DNA from 3 places in the Corynebacterium sp. p3-SID1194 genome. Region 2 is predicted to be linked to each of the others. Evidence: riboswitches for the same ligand, from Rfam matches in the RefSeq annotation. Region 2 holds a riboswitch; each other region holds the start of a gene.
The links. A riboswitch is a leader RNA that binds a small molecule or an ion and turns the genes downstream of it on or off. The one in region 2 is predicted to bind thiamine pyrophosphate.

Region 1: it holds a riboswitch for thiamine pyrophosphate, as region 2 does, so the genes downstream of both, M3G19_RS02550 (bifunctional hydroxymethylpyrimidine kinase/phosphomethylpyrimidine kinase) here and thiC (phosphomethylpyrimidine synthase ThiC) in region 2, are expected to answer to the same signal.
Region 3: it holds a riboswitch for thiamine pyrophosphate, as region 2 does, so the genes downstream of both, M3G19_RS06350 (TenA family protein) here and thiC (phosphomethylpyrimidine synthase ThiC) in region 2, are expected to answer to the same signal.

Annotation. Positions count from the first base shown of each region.
Region 1 covers NZ_JALXWY010000002.1:77,043-84,346, forward strand. The annotation lists gene rplE (50S ribosomal protein L5) at 313-894, opposite strand; gene rplX (50S ribosomal protein L24) at 894-1,208, opposite strand; gene rplN (50S ribosomal protein L14) at 1,209-1,577, opposite strand; TPP riboswitch at 1,897-2,052, shown strand; gene M3G19_RS02550 (bifunctional hydroxymethylpyrimidine kinase/phosphomethylpyrimidine kinase) at 2,042-3,610, shown strand; gene M3G19_RS02555 (formate/nitrite transporter family protein) at 3,681-4,475, shown strand; gene M3G19_RS02560 (GTPase domain-containing protein) at 4,533-6,377, shown strand; gene M3G19_RS02565 (GTPase family protein) at 6,364-7,304, shown strand, end outside.
Region 2 covers NZ_JALXWY010000019.1:2,849-10,152, forward strand. The annotation lists gene ftsX (permease-like cell division protein FtsX) at 1-807, opposite strand, end outside; gene ftsE (cell division ATP-binding protein FtsE) at 811-1,503, opposite strand; gene prfB (peptide chain release factor 2) at 1,587-2,693, opposite strand; TPP riboswitch at 2,760-2,876, shown strand; gene thiC (phosphomethylpyrimidine synthase ThiC) at 2,874-4,661, shown strand; gene M3G19_RS10125 (inositol monophosphatase family protein) at 4,661-5,479, shown strand; gene hisN (histidinol-phosphatase) at 5,472-6,254, shown strand; gene M3G19_RS10135 (S1 family peptidase) at 6,251-7,078, opposite strand; gene M3G19_RS10140 (thiamine phosphate synthase) at 7,152-7,304, shown strand, end outside.
Region 3 covers NZ_JALXWY010000007.1:3,072-10,375, forward strand. The annotation lists gene gyrA (DNA gyrase subunit A) at 1-203, opposite strand, end outside; gene M3G19_RS06330 (CopG family transcriptional regulator) at 374-598, shown strand; gene M3G19_RS06335 (TetR family transcriptional regulator) at 628-897, shown strand; gene M3G19_RS06340 (hypothetical protein) at 958-1,395, shown strand; gene M3G19_RS06345 (DUF6918 family protein) at 1,624-2,070, shown strand; TPP riboswitch at 2,128-2,226, shown strand; gene M3G19_RS06350 (TenA family protein) at 2,266-2,916, shown strand; gene tenA (thiaminase II) at 2,921-3,583, shown strand; gene bioB (biotin synthase BioB) at 3,678-4,754, shown strand; gene M3G19_RS06365 (alpha/beta fold hydrolase) at 4,982-5,881, opposite strand; gene M3G19_RS06370 (G5 domain-containing protein) at 6,003-7,304, opposite strand, start outside.

The DNA.
Region 1 (7,304 bases), on a different contig from region 2:
GGCGTCCTACGCCGTAGACTGAACGAGGCGACTCCGAGCAACACGACGCAGACCGGCCAGCAAAATCGCCGCATCGATCCCGATATTGCCCTGCGGGAAGGCAGCTTGATCCGGCACTCCACCAAGCGATTGCATCCGAATCGGCCCCCACGCGGCAGCGTCGCCTAAGGACTTCAGAAAAATCACGGAACGATTGCTGCGGGGAGCCCTGAACTGAATCGGCTTACCCCAGGGACGACGAAACACCCCCTGCGTCCCGGATTGAAAACAACCGGGGCCCAGGGGGCGTCGATAAGCAATGCAAGCGAGCGCTTATGCCTGCTGCATCTTGCCGTCCTTGTCCTTGAACGGGAAGCCGAAGTGGCGCAGCAGCGCGCGGCCTTCCTCGTCGTTGACAGCGGACGTGACAACGGTGATGTCCATACCGCGCGGACGGTCGATCTTGTCCACGTCGATCTCGTAGAACATCGTCTGCTCGGACAGGCCGAACGTGTAGTTGCCGTTGCCGTCGAACTGGGTGTCCGACAGACCACGGAAGTCGCGAATACGCGGAAGAGCGACCGTCAGCAGACGATCCAAGAACTCCCACATACGGTCGCCGCGCAGGGTGACCTTCGCGCCGATCGGCATGCCCTCACGGAGCTTGAAGTTAGCGATGGACTTCTTCGCGCGACGCAGCTGCGGCTTCTGGCCGGTGATCGCGGTGAGGTCCTCGAGCGCGCCGTTGATCATCTTGGAATCGCGGGCAGCGTCGCCGACACCCATGTTGACCACAATCTTGGTCAGACCCGGGATCTGCATGACGTTCTCGTAGCCGAACTGCTCAGACAGCTTGCCGCGAATCTCGTCCTGGTAACGCGTCTTCAGACGCGGGGTGTAGTTAGCCTCGGTCATTAGATGTCCTTCCCGTTCGACTTGGCAACGCGGACCTTCTTGCCGTTCTCATCGAAGCGGTAACCCACACGGGTCGGGGTGCCCTCAGAATCGACCACCATCACGTTGGACACGTGGATCGGGGCCTCCTGGGTGACAATGCCGCCGGACTCAGCGCCGCGCTCATTGTAAGAGTTAGCAACGTGCTTCTTCACACGGTTCACGCCCTCGACGAGGACACGGTCACGCTGCGGGTACGCCTCGATGACGCGACCCTGAGCGCCCTTGTCCTTGCCAGCGATGACCTGGACCATATCGCCCTTCTTGATCTTCAACTAGATCACCTCCGGTGCGAGAGACACGATCTTCATGAACTTCTTATCGCGCAGCTCACGAGCGACCGGGCCGAAGATACGGGTGCCGCGGGGCTCAGTGTCGTTCTTGATCAGAACAGCTGCATTTTCGTCGAACGCGATGTAGGAACCGTCCGGACGACGGGTCTCCTTCTTCGCACGAACGATGACGGCGCGGACAACCTCGCCCTCTTTCACATTGCCGCCCGGGGCGGCTTCCTTCACGGTGGCGACAATCGTGTCGCCGATACCGGCGAAGCGTCGAACAGAACCGCCGAGCACCTGGATGCACAGAATCTCGCGTGCACCAGTGTTGTCGGCGACCTTCAGACGCGATTCTTTCTGAATCACAGTTGGTCTCCTGACCTGGATCAATGTGCGCCAGATTTCCGTCCTGCACGCACGTGGTCAATGTCTTTTTGTGCCTTTTCGCTTATCGACGAACAGTGCCCAGCACTTCACGTGCCGTCACCGCCGAAGGGTCTCGCAGCCTCAACTCGGAAACGCGCGTCAACTGCGACCAGCGATAGACAACTGTGGTATTAAACCACGCCGCCTGCGCGAACCTCAAATTCCCGCAGCCGCGGGCCTTTTCCATTTGCTCTGCACTTCCCCTTCTGCTGCTGGATCGAATTCAGCCCCCGCCACCTCCCGTTCGCGTACGATGTCGGGTCAAGACACGGGGTGCCACGCACCCGCCGCCGCGCAACGCCGCAGTTCGCCAGAGCTGCAGCCGCGCGAAACGGAGGCGGGTACGAAGCTGAGATCACACCCGTCGAACCTGAACGAACCAACATTCGCGGAGGAATTGTCTGATGGCTTCTTTGTCCACTTCTGATGGCGGCGCGCAGCGCAGCGCGATCCCGAACATCCTGTCCATCGCGGGCACGGACCCGACGGGCGGGGCGGGAATCCAGGCGGATCTGAAGTCGATCTCGGCGGCGGGCGGCTACGGCATGTGCGTGGTGACGGCGCTGGTGGCGCAGAACACGCACGGGGTGCGCAGCATTCATGTGCCGCCGCAGGATTTCCTGAAGGAGCAGCTGGACGCGGTCTTCGACGACGTCGAGGTGGACGCGGTGAAGATCGGCATGCTGGGGGATGTGGAGACGACGAAGACGGTCTCCGATTACTTGGCAGCGCACCCGGTCCCGACGGTGGTGGTCGACCCGGTGATGGTGGCCACGAGCGGCGATCGCCTGCTCACCGAGGACGCGGAGGAGGCGATGAGGCAGTTCGTGAAGGATCACGCGAGCGTCGTCACGCCGAATATTCCGGAGCTTGCTGTGCTGGCGGGCACGACGCCTGCGGAGACATTCGATGAGGCGCTCGAGCAGGGCCGCGAATACGCGAAGGCAGCGGGCGTGAAGGTCCTCGTGAAGGGCGGACACCTCAAGGCGGGTTACGCATCGAACGCGCTGGTCACGCCGGCTGGCGAGGTCGAGGTCGCGCATGTGCCGCGCGTGGACACGAAGAATACGCACGGCACGGGTTGTTCGTTGTCGTCGGCTTTCGCCACGCGCATGGCGATCGACCCTCACGGCGCGCTCGCATGGACGTCGAGTTGGCTCCACGAGGCGATCGCGCACGCGGACGACCTCAACGTCGGCACGGGTCACGGGCCGGTGGACCACTTCCACCGTTCGCGCCGCCTCGCCGCAGCAGGGTCAACGCAGCCATGGAAGCTTATCGACGACTGGACCGCCCCATCCTCCCCCTCCCTCGACCCCAAGATTCCTGCTGCCGGACCGTTTACCCGCGAGCTGTGGGACAAGGCTGCGCAGAAGGTGTGGCCGGAGACGTTGGAGTTGCCGTTCATCCGCGCGCTGCGCGACGGCACTTTGCCGGAGGAGCAGTTCAGCTTCTACCAAGTGCAGGATGCGTATTACCTCCGCGAATACTCCCGCGCACTGGCGACGGTGAGTGCGAAGGCCCCGGACGCGGAGGATCAGGTGTGGTGGTCGCAGTCCGCGACGGTCGCGATCGAGGCGGAGTCGGAACTGCACCGCAACTGGATTTCTGAGCACCACATCGAGGCGGACACTCCCCCCTCTCCTGTCACCCTCGGCTACGTGAATATGCTCACATCTACGGCCGCTTTTTCGGATTATATTGTCGGCGCCACGGCAGTGTTGCCGTGCTTTTGGCTCTACGCGGAGGTCGGTTTGCACCTCGCGGAAAACAATCATCCTGAGCATCCGTACAACGCGTGGCTGTCCATGTACGGGGGCGAAGATTTCACAGATGCCGTGCGTATGGCCCTGAATTCGGTGGAGAAGGCTCTCTCTGGCGCAAGCGAAAAGCAGCGCGCGGACGCTCTCGAGGCGTTCATGTACGCGTGCTATTACGAACGCGAATTCTTCGATCAGGCCACGCGCAACTAGTTCGCGGATAGAGCTTCGGGGCCAAAATCACGGTTAGCCACCTACCCGAGAATGCTTTAGCTTGGGAAGAGTGAGTTTCAGTGAGAAGGCCCCAATTTCAATCCAGAACAAGCTAGACCTGTTCGGCCGCGAACCTGGTCGCTTCGCCCTTCGCGCCATCATGGCCGGCGTCTTGTTGGGCATCATGACTGCGTTCGCCGCAGCAACAGCAACTTTGACCGAATCGTACGCCCCGGGTTGGGGCAAGTACCCCTTCGCGATGATCTTCGCAGTGACCCTCTACATGATGGTCGTCCTCCAATCCGAGCTGGCCACCGGCAACATGATGTTCATGACGTACGGCCTCGTCCATAAGATGACGAAGATCCCGCGCGCCCTGCTGGTCATCCTGTTCGTGACGTTTTTCAACCTGGTCGGCGCGATCATCGTCTCGTGGCTGATTTCCATGACCACCACCGGTCAGAACGCCGAGACGACGATGCCGTTCTTGTCCAGCCTGTGGGAGGCGAAGCTGGCGAAGCCCAGCCTGACCCTCTTCTTCGAGGCCATCCTGGCCAACATGGTCGTGAACGTCGGCTTCATCCTGACGGCGCAGGCCGGTAAGGATCACAGCGCCAAGATTTGGGCCGTGGCCATCATCATTCCGGCGTTCGCCGCAATGGGCTACGAGCACTCGATTGCGAACTTCGTGCTGACGACGCTGAACGGCTTCATGTTCGACCCGTCCTCCATCGAGGGCTTCACGGTCGGCAACGTGCTGCGCAACTGGACGATCGTCTGGCTGGGCAACTTGGTCGGCGGCGGTCTGATCATGGGCGGCATTTACGGCTGGCTCAACCGCACGCGCACCAACTACCGCGACTAGTTCTTCCTTTCACTCCGTAATCCGCACGGCATCGAGCTGTCTGCCAGAATGGCTTAGGTGAACACCCCTAACCTTGACATGCTCGATGCCGTGCGTGGCGTTCGGGACGCTGTCGCCGGCACGCGTTTGAGCGATGGCGGCGTGGAAGCTGATGCCCGCGCTGTCGTCAACCAGCTCGACGATTATGTTCTGCCGCGCCTCGCCAATCTCGATGCTCCGTTGTTGGCGGTGATCGGTGGTTCGACCGGTTCCGGCAAGTCCACGCTCGTGAACGCGGTGCTGCGTGAGCGAGTGTCCAATCCGGGCGTGATCCGCCCGACGACGCGTCAGCCGGTGCTGGTGGCCAATCCGGCGGACGCGGACTGGTTCAATTCGCCGCAGGTCCTGCCGGGGCTCGCGCGTTCTCACGGCGCGGGCGACGAGCAGTCGACGACGCTGCGCATCGTGCCCACGGGCAGCATCCCGGAAGGGCTCGCGCTTCTCGATGCCCCCGATTTCGACTCCATCGACGACCGCAACCGCGCCCTCGCTTCTCAGCTGCTGGCCGCAGCGGATCTCTGGGTCTTCGTCACTACCCCGGCGCGCTATGCCGACCAGCTGGTGTGGAATTTCCTGCACGACGCCGCCAGCCGCGGGATCGAGGTCCTGGTGGTGCTCAACCGCCTCGACGAGTCATCTGCAGAGACTGTCCCCGATGATCTGCGCCGCATGATGGACGAGGCGGGCCTGCACGGAGCGACGGTTTTCACGGTCCCGTTCGTCCCCGGCCTCGGCGGCGAGGAATTCCTGCAGGACACCTTGGTCGCCGAGCTTCGTTCCTATCTCACTGACCTCGCGGAGGATTCCGCCGCGCGCCGCGCAGTCGCAGGCAAAACGGTCGCAGGGGCCGCCACGGGAGCCATCGAGAAAGCAGAGAAGCTTATCGACGCCCGCTCTCGCCAAGAAGCCTTCGCCTCCCAATTGGATAGCGCGATCAGTGAGCAGTATTCCGCCGCCCACACGCATGTGATCGATGCGACCTCCGACGGCAAGATGCTGCGCTCCGAAGTCATGGACCGTTGGCAGGATGTCGTGGGCACGTCGGATATTTCCCGCGGTTTCGAGCGCTGGTTCTCCCAGACGATGGACAAGGTGGGAAGCTTCTTCACCGGCGAGCCCGCTCCCCTGCGCGAGGTGGAGACTGAGCTCGAGTCCGGTCTCCACGCCGTGATCGTCGATGCCGCAGACACCGCCGCCGCACGTTCGTGGTCGCACATCGGTGCCGTCGCCCCAGACTTGCGCGCTGCTGCCGACCCATCCCTCGCCCGTTCCTCCTCGGATATCGACGAGCGCGCCGCTGCCCTTGTCCGCGAATGGCAAGGCGCGCTTCTCGACCGCATCCAGGACACCGCCGGCGCCAAACGCCAGCGCGCCCGCGTCATGTCTTTCGGCCTCAATGTCTTGACCGTGGCGCTCATGCTCGTCGTCTTCGCCTCCACCGCCGGTATCACGGGCGGCGAAGTCGCTATTGCCGGCGGTTCCGCTGTGCTCGGCCAGAAATTGCTGGAGACGATCTTCGGCGAGGACACCGTCCGCCGCATGGCCACCGATGCCCGCAACGACTTGAATGAGCGTCTGCGCGAGCTCCTCCAGCGCGAACGCGAGCGCTACTACCCGGTCACCGACCCCCTCCTCGAGGGCACCACCGCCGATGATCTCACCACGGCCACCAACGCTGCCCGCGCAGCTGTCGCTGAGCGCTTCCCGGAGCTCGCCGGCACCCCGAAGCCGACCCAGGCGGTCGAGGAAACTCGACCGAGCTCGGCATCCAGCCTCGAAGAGAGCGCCTCGAGTGGCCCGCTCCGCGACTTGTTCGCCCAGCTGCGCGGCGGTTTCCGGGGAGGCGACGATGGCTCTGTTTAAGCGGAAGAGCGCCTCCCTCGGGGAACGTCTCACAGCTCTCGACGAAGCCGCCGAGATCGGCGCGCCCTACCTCTCCCCCGCTCAGCGCGAGCGCCTGGAAAAGATTGCCCGCGCAGGTGCCGAACGCCGCGCCCTGTCTGCGGAGCACACCGTCGTCGGCTTCTTCGGTGCGACCGGTTCCGGCAAGACTTCCCTGTTCAACGCTGTCGTGGGCGAGGACCTCGGCAAGGCAGCGGCGCGTCGCCCCACCACCTCCTCGCCACTCGCGGCGATCTGGGAACCGGAAGGATCCGAGGAGCTCCTCGATTGGCTCGGCGTCGAGGACCGCCGCGTCCGCTCGGGCGAATTCGCTCCCAAGGCCGGCCCCCTAATCCTGCTTGATCTTCCCGATTTCGACTCGGTGGAGGCATCCAACCGCGCCATCGCGGAGCGCCTCGCCGGCCAGGTCGACGTACTGGTCTGGGTGTCTGACCCGGAGAAATACGCCGACAGCGTCATTCACGACCAGTTCATCCGCCCCCACGCCAACCACTCGGCAGTCACGCTCGCGGTGTTGAACAAGGCAGACCTCCTGGCAGAGACCGACGTCCCCACCGTCTCCCAGTCCTACGCGCAGCTGCTGCGCGAAGACGGCCTCACCAACGTGAGCGTCGTGCCCACCTCTACCTACACGCAAACGGGTATCGACGACCTCCGCTCCGCCATCACCCGCGTCGCCGCCGCCCACAGCGCACAGTCTGCGCGCATCGAAGCCGACATCGCCTCTGTGACGGGGGAATACGCTGCCAGGGAGAAAGCAGGAGACGTCGATAAGCGAGCAAAGCGAGACTTGGATTCTGTGCTCGCCCAGGCCGCCGGTGCCGACCGCGTCGCCAACTCGACCGCCGCCGCATACCGCAAACGCCTCCACGAACGCACCGGCTGGCT
Region 2 (7,304 bases):
GCCGTCGGAAAGCTTCGCGATGAGCAGGTTCTCATACACGCCGGCCAACATCGGGTCGACGATCTGCGATTTGATCGCCCACACTCCCACCGTGGCGATGACCGCGCCGATGAACACGGAGATCAGCGCCTCAAGAATGAACGGCGCCTGCGTGAACCAGCGGGTCGCGCCCACCATGCGCATGATGCCGATCTCTTCGCGGCGGCTGTACGCGGCGAGCTGCACCATATTCGCGATCAAGAACGCGGCTGCCAGCGCCTGCGCCGCCGCAATGATGAATGTCGCATTGCGGAAGGAATCGAGCGAATCAGCCACACCGCGGACATCGCTGGCCTGGTCAGCGACGTATTCCACCTGCGGCATGTCGCGCACGGCGTCGATCGGCTCGGTATTCGTCGGATCCTCCAGCCGCACGTGCAGCGCCGCCGGCATCGAATCCTTCGAGGTCTCCTGCACCAGCACCGGGTCGGATTCCTGGAACAGCTCCACGAAACGCTCGTACGACTGCTCGCGGTTACGGAAGGTCACGGACTCGACGCGGTCATCCGCCTGCAGCTTGTCGCGCACTTCCGCACAGCTTGTCGACGAACAATCCTTGTCCCCCGCCGAGATCTCCTCGTTCAGCTCCACCATCACTTCCACACGGTCGAGGTAGAGGTCCTTCGTCTCGCTGGTGACCTTGGACATGAGAATGCCCGCACCGACCAGCGCCAAAGACAGCGCAGTGGTGATGATGAGCGCGATCGTCATGGTGAGGTTGCGGCCCAGACCGCGGAAGCCCTCACGGAAGATGAAATTCCAGTTCATTTCTTATGCCCCCACAGTTCCGTACACGCCGTGGCTCTCGTCGCGGACAAGCTTGCCCAGGTGCAGTTCAATGACCCGCTGGCGCATGTCGTTGACCGCGCGCGCATTGTGCGTGGACATGATCACGGTCGTGCCCATGCGGTTGATGCGGGCCAGCAGCGCCATGATGTCATCGGCGGTGGACGGGTCGAGGTTGCCCGTCGGCTCGTCGGCAAGCAAAAGATGCGGACGGTCCACGAACGCGCGCGCGATAGCCACGCGCTGCTGCTCGCCGCCGGACAGCTCATTCGGCATGCGGTTCGCCTTCGCGTCCAGGCCGACGATCTCCAGTGCCTCCGGCACCAGCTTCTTGATCTTCGACTTGGGCTTACCGATGACTTCGAGCGCGAACGCCACATTGTCGTACACGTTCAGCTTCGGCAGCAGCCGAAAATCCTGGAAGACATAGCCGATGGACTGGCGGAGCTTGTTCACCTCCTTGCCCTTCAGCTCGTTGACGTGGAAGTCGCCGAAGTGGATGTCTCCGCTGGTCACGTTCTCCTCGCGGATCAACAACTCCAAAAACGACGACTTGCCCGAGCCCGACGGGCCGATCAGAAAGACGAACTCGCCATTTTCAATCGTCAGCGAGATATCGTCCAGCGCCGGCCGCGTCGACGTCGGGTAGACCTTTGTCACATTCGAGAAAGTGATCACACGCGCCACTCTAGTGACAGACGCGGGCCGCACGGAAATCCCACTCGCGGAAACCGCAGGTGATTCAGGTGACGTTCAGGATTTTAGGATTCTTCGCCCTGCTGCTCCGCCATGCGCCAGCGGATACCGGCCTCGAGGAACCCGTCGAGGTCGCCGTCGAGCACCTTCTGCGGGTCGCCGACTTCGTAGTTGGTGCGCAAGTCTTTGACCATCTGGTACGGGTGCAGGACGTACGAGCGCATCTGGTTGCCCCAGCTGGCGTTGCCGCCGGCGCCGAGGGCGTCGAGCTCGGCTTTTTCCTCTTGGCGCTTGAGTTCCAGGAGCTTGGACTGCAAGACGTTCAGGGCCGAGGCCTTGTTCTGGATCTGGGACTTCTCGTTCTGGCAGGTCACCACAATGCCGGTGGGCTCGTGAGTGATGCGCACGGCGGAGTCGGTGGTGTTGACTGACTGGCCTCCGGGGCCGGAGGAGCGGTAGACGTCCACGCGGATGTCGGAGTCGGGGATGTCGATGTGGTCGGTCTGCTCCACCACCGGCAGAACCTCCACCTCGGCAAACGAGGTCTGGCGGCGGCCCTGGTTGTCGAAGGGCGAGATGCGGACGAGGCGGTGCGCGCCCTGCTCCACAGAGAGCTGGCCGTACATGTATTCGCCGTGGACAACGAAGGTCGCGGACTTGATGCCAGCTTCCTCGGCGTAGGAGATGTCGTAGACGTCGACCTTGTGGCCGTTCTTCTCCGCCCAGCGGGTGTACATGCGCATGAGCATTTCCGCCCAGTCAGCGGCATCGACACCGCCAGCGCCGGAGCGGATATTCACCACGGCCTCGCGCTCGTCGTATTCGCCGGACAGCATCGTGGTCACTTCCAGAGCGGAGATCTGGGTTCCCAGATCAGCCAGTTCGTCGTCGGCAAGCGATGCGTCGCCTTCCTCTTCCGCGAGTTCGTACATGACCGGAAGATCGTCGAGACGCTGGCGGAGGCCCGTGACTTTGCGCAGTTTGGCCTGCACGTTGGATAGCTCCGTGGTCACTTTCTGCGCGTGGTCGGGGTCGTCCCACAAGCTCGGGTCGGCGGCCTGCTGCTCCAGCTCGCGGGCGCGCGAATCCATCTCGTCTAGGTCCATGACCGACTCGATGGTGGTCAGGGTTGAGTCGAGGGACTGGATCCGGTTGCTGGTCTCTGGCTGCATACGTGCGAAGTCTAGTGGACTTCGTAAATCGCCTTCGAACCGCCGCCAGACGACCTACACTGTGTGGCGCACCCACACGGGCGCCCGCGGCAGCGGGCTGAGATCGCACTGAGACATAGCCGTGCGAGCACCGTCCGAACCTGTTTGGTTAGCACCAGCGAAGGAAGTAAGGAGCAGCCGATGGCTGATATTTACGCGTCTGAAATCCACCCGAAGCACTCGTACGCCCCGATTCTCGAAGACGGGCTTGAAGTTCCGGAAACTGCGATTGAGCTGGACGATTCCCCGACCGGGCCGAATGAGCCGTTCCGCGTGTACCGCACCCGCGGCCCGTGGGCCGAGCCGGAGGAAGGTCTGCCGGACCTGCGCAGCGAGTGGATCGCCGAGCGCGAGGACGTGGAAGCATACAAGGGCCGCGCACGGAACCTCGAGGACGACGGCACCCGCGCAATGAAGCGCGGCGCGGCCAGCGAGGAATGGCGTGGCGCGACCCGCCCGACCCTGCGCGCGAAGGACGGCAAGCGTGTCACGCAGATGGCGTATGCGCGACGGGGCGAGATCACCCCGGAGATGCGCTTTGTCGCGCTGCGCGAGCACTGCGACCCGGAGAAGGTCCGCGAGGAAGTCGCCGCCGGCCGCGCGATCATTCCGAACAACATCAACCACCCGGAGTCCGAGCCGATGATCATCGGCAATGCGTTTTTGACCAAGATCAATGCCAATATCGGCAATTCCGCGGTCACTTCTTCGATCCGCGAGGAAGTGGACAAGCTGCGCTGGGCCACCCGCTGGGGCGCGGACACCGTGATGGACCTGTCCACCGGCAACGACATCCACACCACCCGCGAGTGGATCCTGCGCAACTCCCCTGTCCCGATCGGCACCGTGCCGATCTACCAGGCGCTGGAGAAGGTCGGCGGCGTCGCCGAGGACCTGACGTGGGAGATCTTCCGCGACACAGTCATCGAGCAGGCTGAGCAGGGCGTCGACTACATGACCGTCCACGCGGGTGTTCGCCTGCCGTACGTCCCGCTGACCTCCAAGCGCGTCACCGGCATCGTCTCCCGCGGCGGCTCGATCATGGCCGGCTGGTGCCTCGCCCACCACAAGGAGTCCTTCCTCTACGAGAATTTCGACGAGCTGTGCGAGATTTTCGCCCAGTACGACATCGCATTCTCGCTTGGCGACGGCCTGCGCCCCGGCTCCGTCGCCGATGCCAACGACGCCGCTCAGTTCGCGGAGCTCAAAACCATTGGCGAGTTGTGCAAGCGCGCGTGGGACCACGATGTTCAGGTGATGATCGAAGGCCCCGGCCACGTCCCGCTGAACATGATTCAGGTCAACAACGAGAAGGAAGAAGAATGGTGCGGCGGCGCCCCCTTCTACACTCTCGGCCCCTTGGTCACCGATATCGCGCCCGGCTACGACCACATCACTTCCGCGATCGGCGCCGCGAATATCGCCATGGGCGGCACCGCGATGCTCTGCTACGTCACCCCGAAAGAGCACCTCGGCCTGCCGAATAAGGACGATGTGAAAACCGGTGTGATCACCTACAAGATCGCCGCTCACGCCGCCGACGTGGCGAAGGGCCACCCGGGTGCGCGCGATTGGGACGACGCGATGAGCAAGGCCCGCTTCGAATTCCGCTGGCACGACCAGTTCGCACTCTCCCTCGACCCAGAGACCGCGCAGGCGTACCACGACGAGACGCTGCCCGCCGAGCCCGCCAAGACGGCGCACTTCTGCTCGATGTGCGGCCCGAAGTTCTGCTCGATGCGCATCAGCCAGGACATTCGCGACGAATTCGGCGACGCGATCGACGAGGCCCTGGACGACAAGAACAAGAAGCTCATCGCCGATCTGGGTATCCCAAGCTTCGCCGGCGGCACCGACTACCGCCGCGGCGAGCGCGAAATGGCCAAGGAATTCCACAAGCTCGGCTCGAATGTCTACGTTCAGGAATAATGGCGGCTGTGTCTACCGCAGCTTTCATTGATTCGCACCGCAATTCCACTGACGCCGAGCTCGCACAAGCCCTCGTCGAGACAGCCGGGGGCCTGGCGCTGAGCATGCGCGACGAAGGGCTCGAGACCGGCCAAAAGACCTCGGTGTCCGACGTTGTCACCAACGCCGACACAGCAGCCGAGGACTTCGTCGCGGGAGCACTCGACGCCCTGCGCCCCGAGGACGGAATCGTGGGAGAAGAGGGCGCAGCGAAGACGTCGACAAGCGGGCGCACGTGGGTGATCGACCCGGTGGACGGCACGTACAACTTCGCGTCGGGCTCCGATTATTTCTGCTCCGCGCTCGCGCTCGTCGAGGGCGAGGCCAGCGACCCCGCACGCATTCTGACCAGCGCGATTCACCGCCCAGCGCTCGCCACGACGTGGGTCGCAGACAACGGCACCGCGACACGGAACGGCCGCACGCTTGAGCAGCTTATCGACGCCCCGTTGCCCCACCTGGCGCTCGCCACCTACCTCCACCCCACGTCGATGAAAGACGAGGCCATCCGGAACGCGTGGCTGGACGCCACAAACTGTGCTGCCACCGTGCGGATGTTCGGCGCCGGCTCCATCGATCTGGCGACCGTCGCTTCCGGCGGGATCGGCGGCTGGCTGCAGCACTCTGTCGCCGACTGGGATTGGCTGCCCGGCAAAGCACTCGTCGAGGCTGCCGGCGGCAAGGCCGTGAAATCCGATGCCGGTGGGGTCACATGGTGCGTTGCCGGAAACCGCCAGCTCGTCGACGAAGTGCTGGCTAAGCTTGAACAGCATGGCTAACTACTCCGACGACCTCGCCCTCGCCCTCGAACTGGCTGAGCTTGCCGACGCAATAACCCTCGAGCGCTTCGAATCCGCCGACCTGAAGGTGGAAACGAAGCCCGACATGACCCCCGTTTCCGACGCCGATGTGGCAGTCGAGGGCGCGCTGCGCGACAAGCTCGGCACCGCCCGCCCCGCCGACGCCGTCCTCGGCGAAGAATTCGGTGGCGATGTGCAGTTCTCCGGCCGCCAATGGGTCATCGACCCGATCGACGGCACCAAGAATTTCGTCCGCGGCGTGCCCGTGTGGGCGACACTCATCTCCCTGCTTGAGGACGGCAAACCCGTCGTCGGCGTCATCAGCGCCCCTGCCCTGGCACGCCGCTGGTATGCCAGTGAGGCCGCCGGTGCGTGGCGCACATTCGCTGACGGCAGCGTCACCCGGCTGGGGGTCTCGGGGGTTGCGGGGCTGGAGGATGCGTCGATAAGCATCTCTTCCTTGAGCGGCTGGCGCGACCGCGGGTTGCGTGACCAGCTGATTTCGCTCACCGACGATGCGTGGCGCCTGCGCGGCTACGGCGATTTCTTCTCCTACTGCCTGGTCGCCGAGGGCGCCGTGGACATTGCCGCCGAACCCGAAGTCTCCCTCTGGGACCTGGCCGCCCTGTCCGTCCTCGTGACTGAGGCCGGCGGCCGCTTCACCTCGCTTGCTGGCGAGGACGGCCCGCACGGCGGCGATGCCGTGGCCACTAACGGCCTGCTGCACGACGAGGTGCTCGGCCGCCTCAGCTAGCGCGCCAGGCGGAAGCCGTTGCCCACGCCCGGCGCGGCGTTGAGGTCGCGGATGATCGCGTCGATGCTCGTGGACACCGTCGGCGAGTGGATCGGCCCCTGCAGCGGGCTCATGCACTGCAGGTTCGCATTCCGCGGGATCGAGGAGCCGTTGACCAGCCCGACTAGGCGCGTGCCGGAATACAGCGGCGCGCCCGAATCGCCCGCCATCGCGCAGACCTGCGACTGCTGGCGCACGCCGTCCGTCATCCAGTTGATTCCGCAGGTCACACCCGACGCGTAGCCGTTCTTGCACAGCTGGTCGCCGGTGCGCACCGACCCGCCCGTCGAGCGGATCGTCGTGCCGTTGTAACTCGCCGTCAGGTCCGCGCGCGGGCCGAGTTCGATGACCGCGTAGTCCATCGCCCCGTTCTTCCGCGCGACCCGGCCCGTCGGGCCCGCCGCGAACGAATCTGACGCGACCACCTGGTCGCCGACGTTGCCGCAGTGCCCCGCGGTGAGCGCTACCTTGCGCCCCGCCCCGTCGGTGCCGACCGCCGCGACCGTGCACATACCGTACAACCCGACGTAGATCGGCGCGCCCGGGCCGTACAGCGCACGCCCGCGCGACGCCGCATGCTTCGCACCCGGATTCGCCCGCTGTGCGTCGAACCACGAGCCCGGCACGCGGTGCAGCACACCCGGCGCGAACGGCTTGCCCGCCAGCACCTTTGCCGCCGGGTCCGTTCGCCACTGGTAGTTCGGGTCGACCTGCGCAGTCGCCTGTGGTGCAGCTACCAGAGCCAGCGCAGCTAACGCCGCTGCCGCCAAAGCCCGGATCTTCATGTGGTCGTCCCTTCTCCCAGAGGATCTGAATAGACAAACCGTACCGTACGGGTGTGTCCCTACAATGGCGCACATGACCGAACTCGACCTCCGCTGCTATTTCGTCACCGGCGCCGGTGCCCCCGACCAGATCGTGGAGACCGCCCGTGCTGCCGCCCAGGGTGGTGCCGGCATCATCCAGGTGCGCAGCAAACCCATCAGCGCACGCGATCTGTACGACCTCAGT
Region 3 (7,304 bases), on a different contig from region 2:
GCGGAGTCACCGTGCGGGTGGAATTGACCCATCGTGTCGGAGACCGGGCGCGCGGACTTCACGTACGAGCGCTCCGGGCGGTAGCCGGAGTCGTACATTGCGTAGACAATGCGGCGGTGCACGGGCTTCATGCCGTCGCGCACGTCAGGCAGTGCGCGGCCGACGATGACGCTCATCGCGTAGTCGATGTAGCTGGTCTGCATCTCCTCGTTGATGTCAATGGGGAGGATGCGGTCGCCCTCGCTACCGCCACCGAAAATATCGTCACTCAAAGTTGAGGCCTTTCAGTTAGAGATAGTTCATAGAGCAGTTTACGCGCCGTGAGAACCATTCCCCCGCTCACATGCGGTATCAGAGTGATACCATCACGATCATGGCTATGACGCTCAGGCTGTCCGCTGAAGAGGACCGCGCGCTCGTCCTGCTCGCCAGCGCATGGGGGTGCAGCAAACAGGAAGCAGCGAAACGCGCGGTGGTCATTTCAGCAAGCAGATTGCTTGACGACGCCGCCGTGGCCTCCCTCGCCAACGACACCGTCCCCGGCCGCGCCGCGTTGCAGGCCCGCATCCGCCGTGCCCGACCCAATGAGACGGATTAAACCCCACCACATCCCCACACACACCAATCATGAAACCTTTAAGCCCTGAGCAACTGCTCATCATCGCCGACGAGTGCTGCACGAAGTGGGGCACGACCGTGCGGAGCTATTCCGCGATCTGCGCTGCCGTGGCGATTCCCGGCGCGAAGCTGGACGGCCTGCCGGTCTTCGACTCCCCCACCGCTGCTGCCGCCGCTCTCGCACGCGGCATCGAGCGCCTCGAGCCGCTCACCGATTTCAATGCTCCCTTCGCCGATATCGCCAGGGAGATCTATCAGCGCTGGTGCGAGCGAGACTGATGCGCCCGGCATAAGTTTGTTCTAGTTTCCGCCAAAGAGCTGGTCGGTAAAATGCGGGGCATGAAAAAGCTCACCTCTGCTGCTGTTGCAGCCGCACTGTCCGCATCCTTGCTCGTCGCTCCCACCGCTGTCGCGGCGGATAATGGCGGCAGCTCCAGCTCCTCGGCTGATTCTGTGACAAGGAATAAGGACAACGCTGACGCCATTCCAGACGGGTACGAAGTGCCGGAGCAGCCGCCGTTGGGCAGCGCATACACCGGTTCGGCCTCGTTCTCGATCTTCCTGGCCACCGCCGCCACCACTGCGATTCTGGGTGTCATTGCGCAGTACCCGCCGATCCAAAAGGAACTGCAGAAGGTCAATGCCCAGTGGATGGATATCCAGCGCCAGGCGATGAATGAGCTCCAGAAGTTCCTTCCCCTCCCGCAGCAGAACCAGGGGCGGAACCAGCCGAAAAACCAACCGCAGCGCCAGAACCAGCAGCAACAGGCCCAGTAGCCTGCCCGCAAGCAGTGACAAACGCGACACTCCCCCACCTTATGTAGCGGAGCTCTGAAACGTTTGTTACATTTGTGCCTGTTGTGGTTGCAGTGATTCATGTGAACCTGTGGCGGAAGAACTGCAACTTGAATGGGAATCAGCGGTCCCGCGAGCACCGACAAGGGTGAACGCGCGGGACCGTTTCCCTGTTGCTGGACCCGTTCGCAGATCAAAAAGACAGTTAATATGGTCCGCGTGACTGACTTGAAATCTCTCCTGAATGACTCCACCCGCACCGAGGTCGTCGCCGACCTGACTACGCTGGCGGATACGACCATCAGTAACCAGTCGGGTCTGACCGGCATGGCATTGAAATCCGCTGTCGGCGCCGCGAAGAAGGCGGACGCGGATGCGCTGAGCAAGGGCATCAACCAGCTCATGCCGAGCATCGTCGAGGAGCTCACACCCCACTGGGAGTCCTACGAGGGTTCCGGCACAGCCAGCTTTGGCGCGCACCTCGCCGACAACGAGGACAGCGTCACCGAGTCCGTGCTGAAGATCGGCGATTCCTTCGCCGACCGCGCGCCGGGTCCAGTGCAGAAGGTGTACTCCTCCATGCGCGGCAAGGTGGGCAAGATCGTCGCCCCGGCACTGCCGGAATTCGGCGACATCATCGAGCGCCACGCAAAGTAGCAAACGCGCACTACACCCGCGCCTAGGCCGCCATTTGCAGAAATTGGTAGCGTGGGCGGGCAAGACACGGGGTGCCCTGCTCAAGCAGGGCTGAGATCACACCCGCCGAACCTGATCGAAGCCATCTTCGCGGAGGGATTGTCTTGCAACGGCCCCCGTGTCCGCTAGTTCCACGTCAACTGGAAGGACACAACATTGACTAGATTCAGCGACGAGCTGCGCGATGCCCACCGCGAGAAGTGGGACGCCGCAGTGGGCCACCGTTTCGTGCAGGAGCTTTTCGACGGCACGATTGACGACGGTGTCATGGCCGGTTACCTCGTGCAGGACTACCGCTTCCTGGATAGCTTCCTCCAGCTTCTCGGTGCTGCGATGTCCACCGCGGACGAGCTCGCCCCGCGTCTGCGTCTCTCCCAGTTCATCGGCGAGGTCGCGGGCGATGAGAACACGTATTTCCTCCGCTCCTTCGAGGAGCTCGGCGTGACTGAGGAGCAGCGCGACAACACCCCGGACACCGCAGCATGCGCCGGCTTCACCGGCCTGATGCGCGAGGCAGCCGAGACCCGCTCCTACGCCGCCGCCCTCGGCGTGCTCGTCGTGGCGGAGTGGCTGTACCTCGACTGGGCCACGAACGCCCCGGAGAAGAGGCCGGAGAGCTTCGTCCACAACGAGTGGATCGAGCTGCACGACTACCCGGAGTTCCACGACCTGGTGGAGTTCCTCCGCAGCGAGGTCGACCGCGTCGGCCCGGACAACCGCGAGGTCGTCGAGGAGTACTTCGGCCGCGCCGTGGCGCTGGAGCTGGACTTCTTCAACAATTCCTACGAGCAACCGCTAGAGGTGTAAAAACATGAGTCTCTTGGAGCTTCTCAAGCAGGACTCCCCCGAGTGGGATGCCTACATCCACCACAAGTTCGTCGAAGATCTCGGCGAGGGCACTCTGCCCCTTCCGGTCTTTCAGGACTACCTGGTGCAGGATTACCTCTTCCTCGTGCAGTACGCCCGCGCGAACGCGCTCGCCGCGTACAAGTCCCGCACGTTGGCGGAGGTTGAATCCGCGGCGCAGGGCCTGTCCGCCACCATTCATGAGACGAATCTCCACCGTCGCCTGACGGAGCGCTGGGGCATTTCCACCGAGGAGCTTGAGCGCGCGCCGGAGAAGAAGTCCACGGTGGCTTACACCCGCTACGTGCTCGACACGGGCATGGCGGGCGACCTGCTGGAGCTGCAGATCGCGCTTGCGCCGTGCCAAATCGGTTATGCCGAGATCGGCACCTACCTCGAGCCGAAGCTGAAGGAGAACCCGGACCACCCGTACGCGGAGTGGATCCAGGAATACGCCGGCGACGATTTCCAGAACCAAGCGGTAGCCATGACGACGCTTCTCGACGACCTACTGGGGGTGCCCGCCGAGGAGATCAAGGGCACGAAGCGCTTCGAGCGCCTACTGGATATTTTCCGTACAGCAACTCGCCTGGAAGCCGACTTCTGGCAGCAGGCGCTCGACAGCTAGCGCACCCCCTACCCCACTGCCAAACACCTGCTGAACACCGTTCAAAACATGCTGCATGCTGCTATTTGGCGGTGAGTGGTCTACATTTATCGCTATGGCTACACCCGCTTCAGTGAACGAACCCGACATCCTCGACATCGCGCGAGAGAAATGCCTGGAAAACGGCGAAGGACTCTCCCAAGGTGAGATCTACCGGGCTCTCACCATCGAGGATGAACGGTTGCAGGAACTACTCGATCTCGCCCACCAGGTCCGGATCAAGCACTGCGGTGTCGAGATCTCTCTCGAAGGCATCATTTCCTTAAAGACCGGCGGGTGCCCGGAGGACTGTAGCTTCTGCTCCCAGTCCGGGCTGTTCGAATCCCCCGTCCGCTCTGTCACACTCGACACAGCAGAACTAGTCGAGGCCGCGAAGCAATCCGAGAAGATGGGCGCGAGCGAGTTCTGCATCGTTGCCGCTGTGAAGAGCCCGACGGAGTCCCTGCTCGACCAAGTCGCCCAGGCGATCGTCGCAATCAACAACGAGGTGGACATTTCCATCTCCGCCTCGCTCGGCACACTGACCCGCGAGGATGCCCACCGGCTCTCGCAGATGGGTGTCATGCGCTACAACCACAACCTGGAGACAGCGAAGTCGTTCTTCCCCAACGTCGTCACCACACACACGTGGCAGGAGCGTAGGGACACCTTGGAGAATGTCTTGGCGGAGGGAATGGAGACCTGCTCCGGCGGGATCATCGGTCTCGGCGAAAGTCTTGAGCAGCGCGCCGAGTTCGCCGCTCAGCTCGCTGAAATCAATCCGCACGAAACACCGATCAACTTCCTCGATCCCCGCCCTGGGACCCCGTTCGCTGACCGACCCTTGGTTCCCCAGGGCGAAGCCCTGCGTGCGGTCGCCGCTCTCCGACTCGCCATGCCGTCGACACAGCTTCGTTTCGCCGGCGGTACTGAGCTTGCGCTCGGGGATGACGGCACAGAAACGGGTCTCCTTGGCGGGGCTAATGCCATCATCGGCGGCAACTACCTGACGACATTCGGCCGGCCGATCGAAAAAGACCGTGATGCGGTCGACCGCGCCATGGAGTCCCCGCGAAACCTTCCCATCACGCCCGTCGGCCAGAAACAACGCACCGACCACGGCGTCCTGTACAGCACGTTGAAGTCGCTCTAGTGAGAATCCCCGATTCAACGGAATTGGCCGACGCAGTGTTGAGCGGCGAGATCCAATTACCTTTTGATCCGGCGCGACCCTATGACGCACCTCGGATCTGCCCGTTGTGCGAGCGCCGGATGGTCGTGAAAATGAACCCTGTGGCTTGGGAAGCTATTTGCTCACGCCACGGGATTCTCCGCTCGGAGTGGCTGGAACGCTAGGTTCTGAGCCCGACCCACCCCGACTTAGAGCGACGCCACGAATTTATCCAGCCGGTCGGCGACCCGCTCCGGCTTACGCGCCCACTTCGTGTGCCCCAGTCCCCCGATCAACTGTTCAACATGAACATTGTCGGGGTCGAATTTATCTGCCAGGTACGCCGCAGATGCCAATGTGCAGTCATCGTCGTCAGTGAAACGTGTCAGCAGAATCGGAACGGTGACGTCCTTCATTCCTGCTTCGTAATCGATGTCTTGGCCCCGCAGATTAGCCAAGGAATTTGAGTGCGCGAACCGAGTCCACTCCTCCACGTGCACACCCGACTGTCGACCGTACCCGGCTAGGTCGACGCGTCCCGCCGGCCAGTAGCCGACGACCTTGGACACGGCAGTCATGAAAAGGCTTCCCAGCGCTACACGACGGCGGTCCGCCCCCACGAAGCTTTCCTTGTACGGGCTGCCGGTGCCCACGCCCATCATGCCCACCACATTGAGCTCTTTCGCCTCCGGGCGCGCGAGGAACAGCGACGCCACCTGACCGCCCATCGAGTGCGTCAGCAGCACAGTCGGGTGGTCTGTCGGCAGACCCAGCTCCTCTTTTGCCGCGCGGATCGTCCTAGGGTAATCCTCCGAGGCGGTGTCGTGGTAGCCCCAGCGCGCCTTGCGCGACGCTTTGGCCTTGCTCCTCCCCTGCCCGCGGAGCTCACCGATCACGACCGGGTAGCCGCGGTCCGCCAGTTCCTGCGCCGTGGGCCGGAAGTACCGCGCACCCATGCCGAAGCCGGGCCAAATAGCAACCAACGGCTTATCGACGTTCCCCGCTCCCCCCTTTGCCGGAAACACGAACACCGGCGAGGTGGTCCCGTCCGGCAAGGTCACATCTGCGTTGACGAAGGTGTAGTCGCGTGAATGACTGTTTTCGCTCATGAAGCTAGTGTGCCAGATCACAGACCTAGATAAGCGGAAACGGCCGCCCGAGCTCATGCTCGAACGGCCACCAGCCACCTTCCCCCATGCTCCTCACGGAGAGGAGCCGGAAGGATTCGATTTAGTTCTGAGAACCTTTACTGCTAGAGGAGTTCTCCGAGTTCTCAGACTTGCCGGACTTGCCGGAGCTGCCTTCCCTGCGGGAGGAGCCGCGGTCCTGCTGTGCAGAACTACCGCTCTTCGCTGGCTCGCCACCATCCGGCTTGGAAGAACCCGCACCACCGATGGAGGTCTTGGCTTCACCCACTGGGCTAGAGCACCAGTCGTAGAGGACGGCGCCTGCAGCAACCATTGCCAGGATGACACCGGCTCCCTGTCCGATCTTCTGGATGGCCGGGTCATTCGCGTAGCCCTGCAGCTGCGCATTGGCCGCGTTCACGCGACTAACAATTTCATTGAACTGTTCATTGTCATGACCGTGGTGGCCAAAGCCGAAGTCCGGCGTGTTACGACGGATCTCTTCCTGGATCTGCGCATTCAGTGCGTTGAACTGACCCTGGACCTGACCGATGTACGGCTGGGCCAGCTTGCCGCCAACCTGAGAAAGCAGAGCGATCGGGAGCAGCCACAGCAGCGGGGATCGCACCGCGTTACCGAAGCAACGCTTCGCAGTCTCGCTACCGGACGAACCCTGCTGATTCGGATCCTCCGGCTTGCCTGGCTCTTCCGGTTTGCCTGGCTCTTCCGGTTTAGCCGGCTCGTCGGCCTTCGGGTAGCTCGCTTCGATGCGAATCGGGGTGATCACCTCAGCACCATCGGTCCGCTCGTAGTCCAACTCCACCGGGGTGACCTGGCCGTTAAAGCCCTTCTCCGGGTCGAAGCTGACTTCGCCGGTCTCCGGGTTGACCTTCCACACGCCCTGGCCCTCGACGGTGAGGGTACGTCCGTCGTCACTGAGGGTTCCGCCGTTGACCGGACGGAATTTCAGTGAGTCGTTGTCAACCAGCGGATCACGCAGCGCCAGCGCCAGCGGGGTATCCGGCTTGCCCTTAGCGATGATCGTGCCACCGACAACCTTGACTTCGACCTCCTTGACCGGGACCTCGACCGTGGTCGTGACCGGGTCAGCAGTCTCGGTTTCAGTGATGGTCGTCGGCACCGGCTCACCGGTGACAGTAGTGGTCACCACGGTCGTCTCCGGGTCCGGAGTGATCGTCGTCGTCACGGGCTCGCCCTGCTCGGTAACAGTGGTCGTGACCGGGGACGGCGTCACCGTCGTGGTCAGCAGCGACGTCACCGGCGTCGGGGTGACGGTGGTGGTGAAGTGCTTCTCAATCACATTCGTGATCGTCGCGGTCACCGTCTCCGTGGTGCGCTCGGTGGTCGTCTCCGTTGTCTTCTCGGTGGATTTCTCCGTCACCGT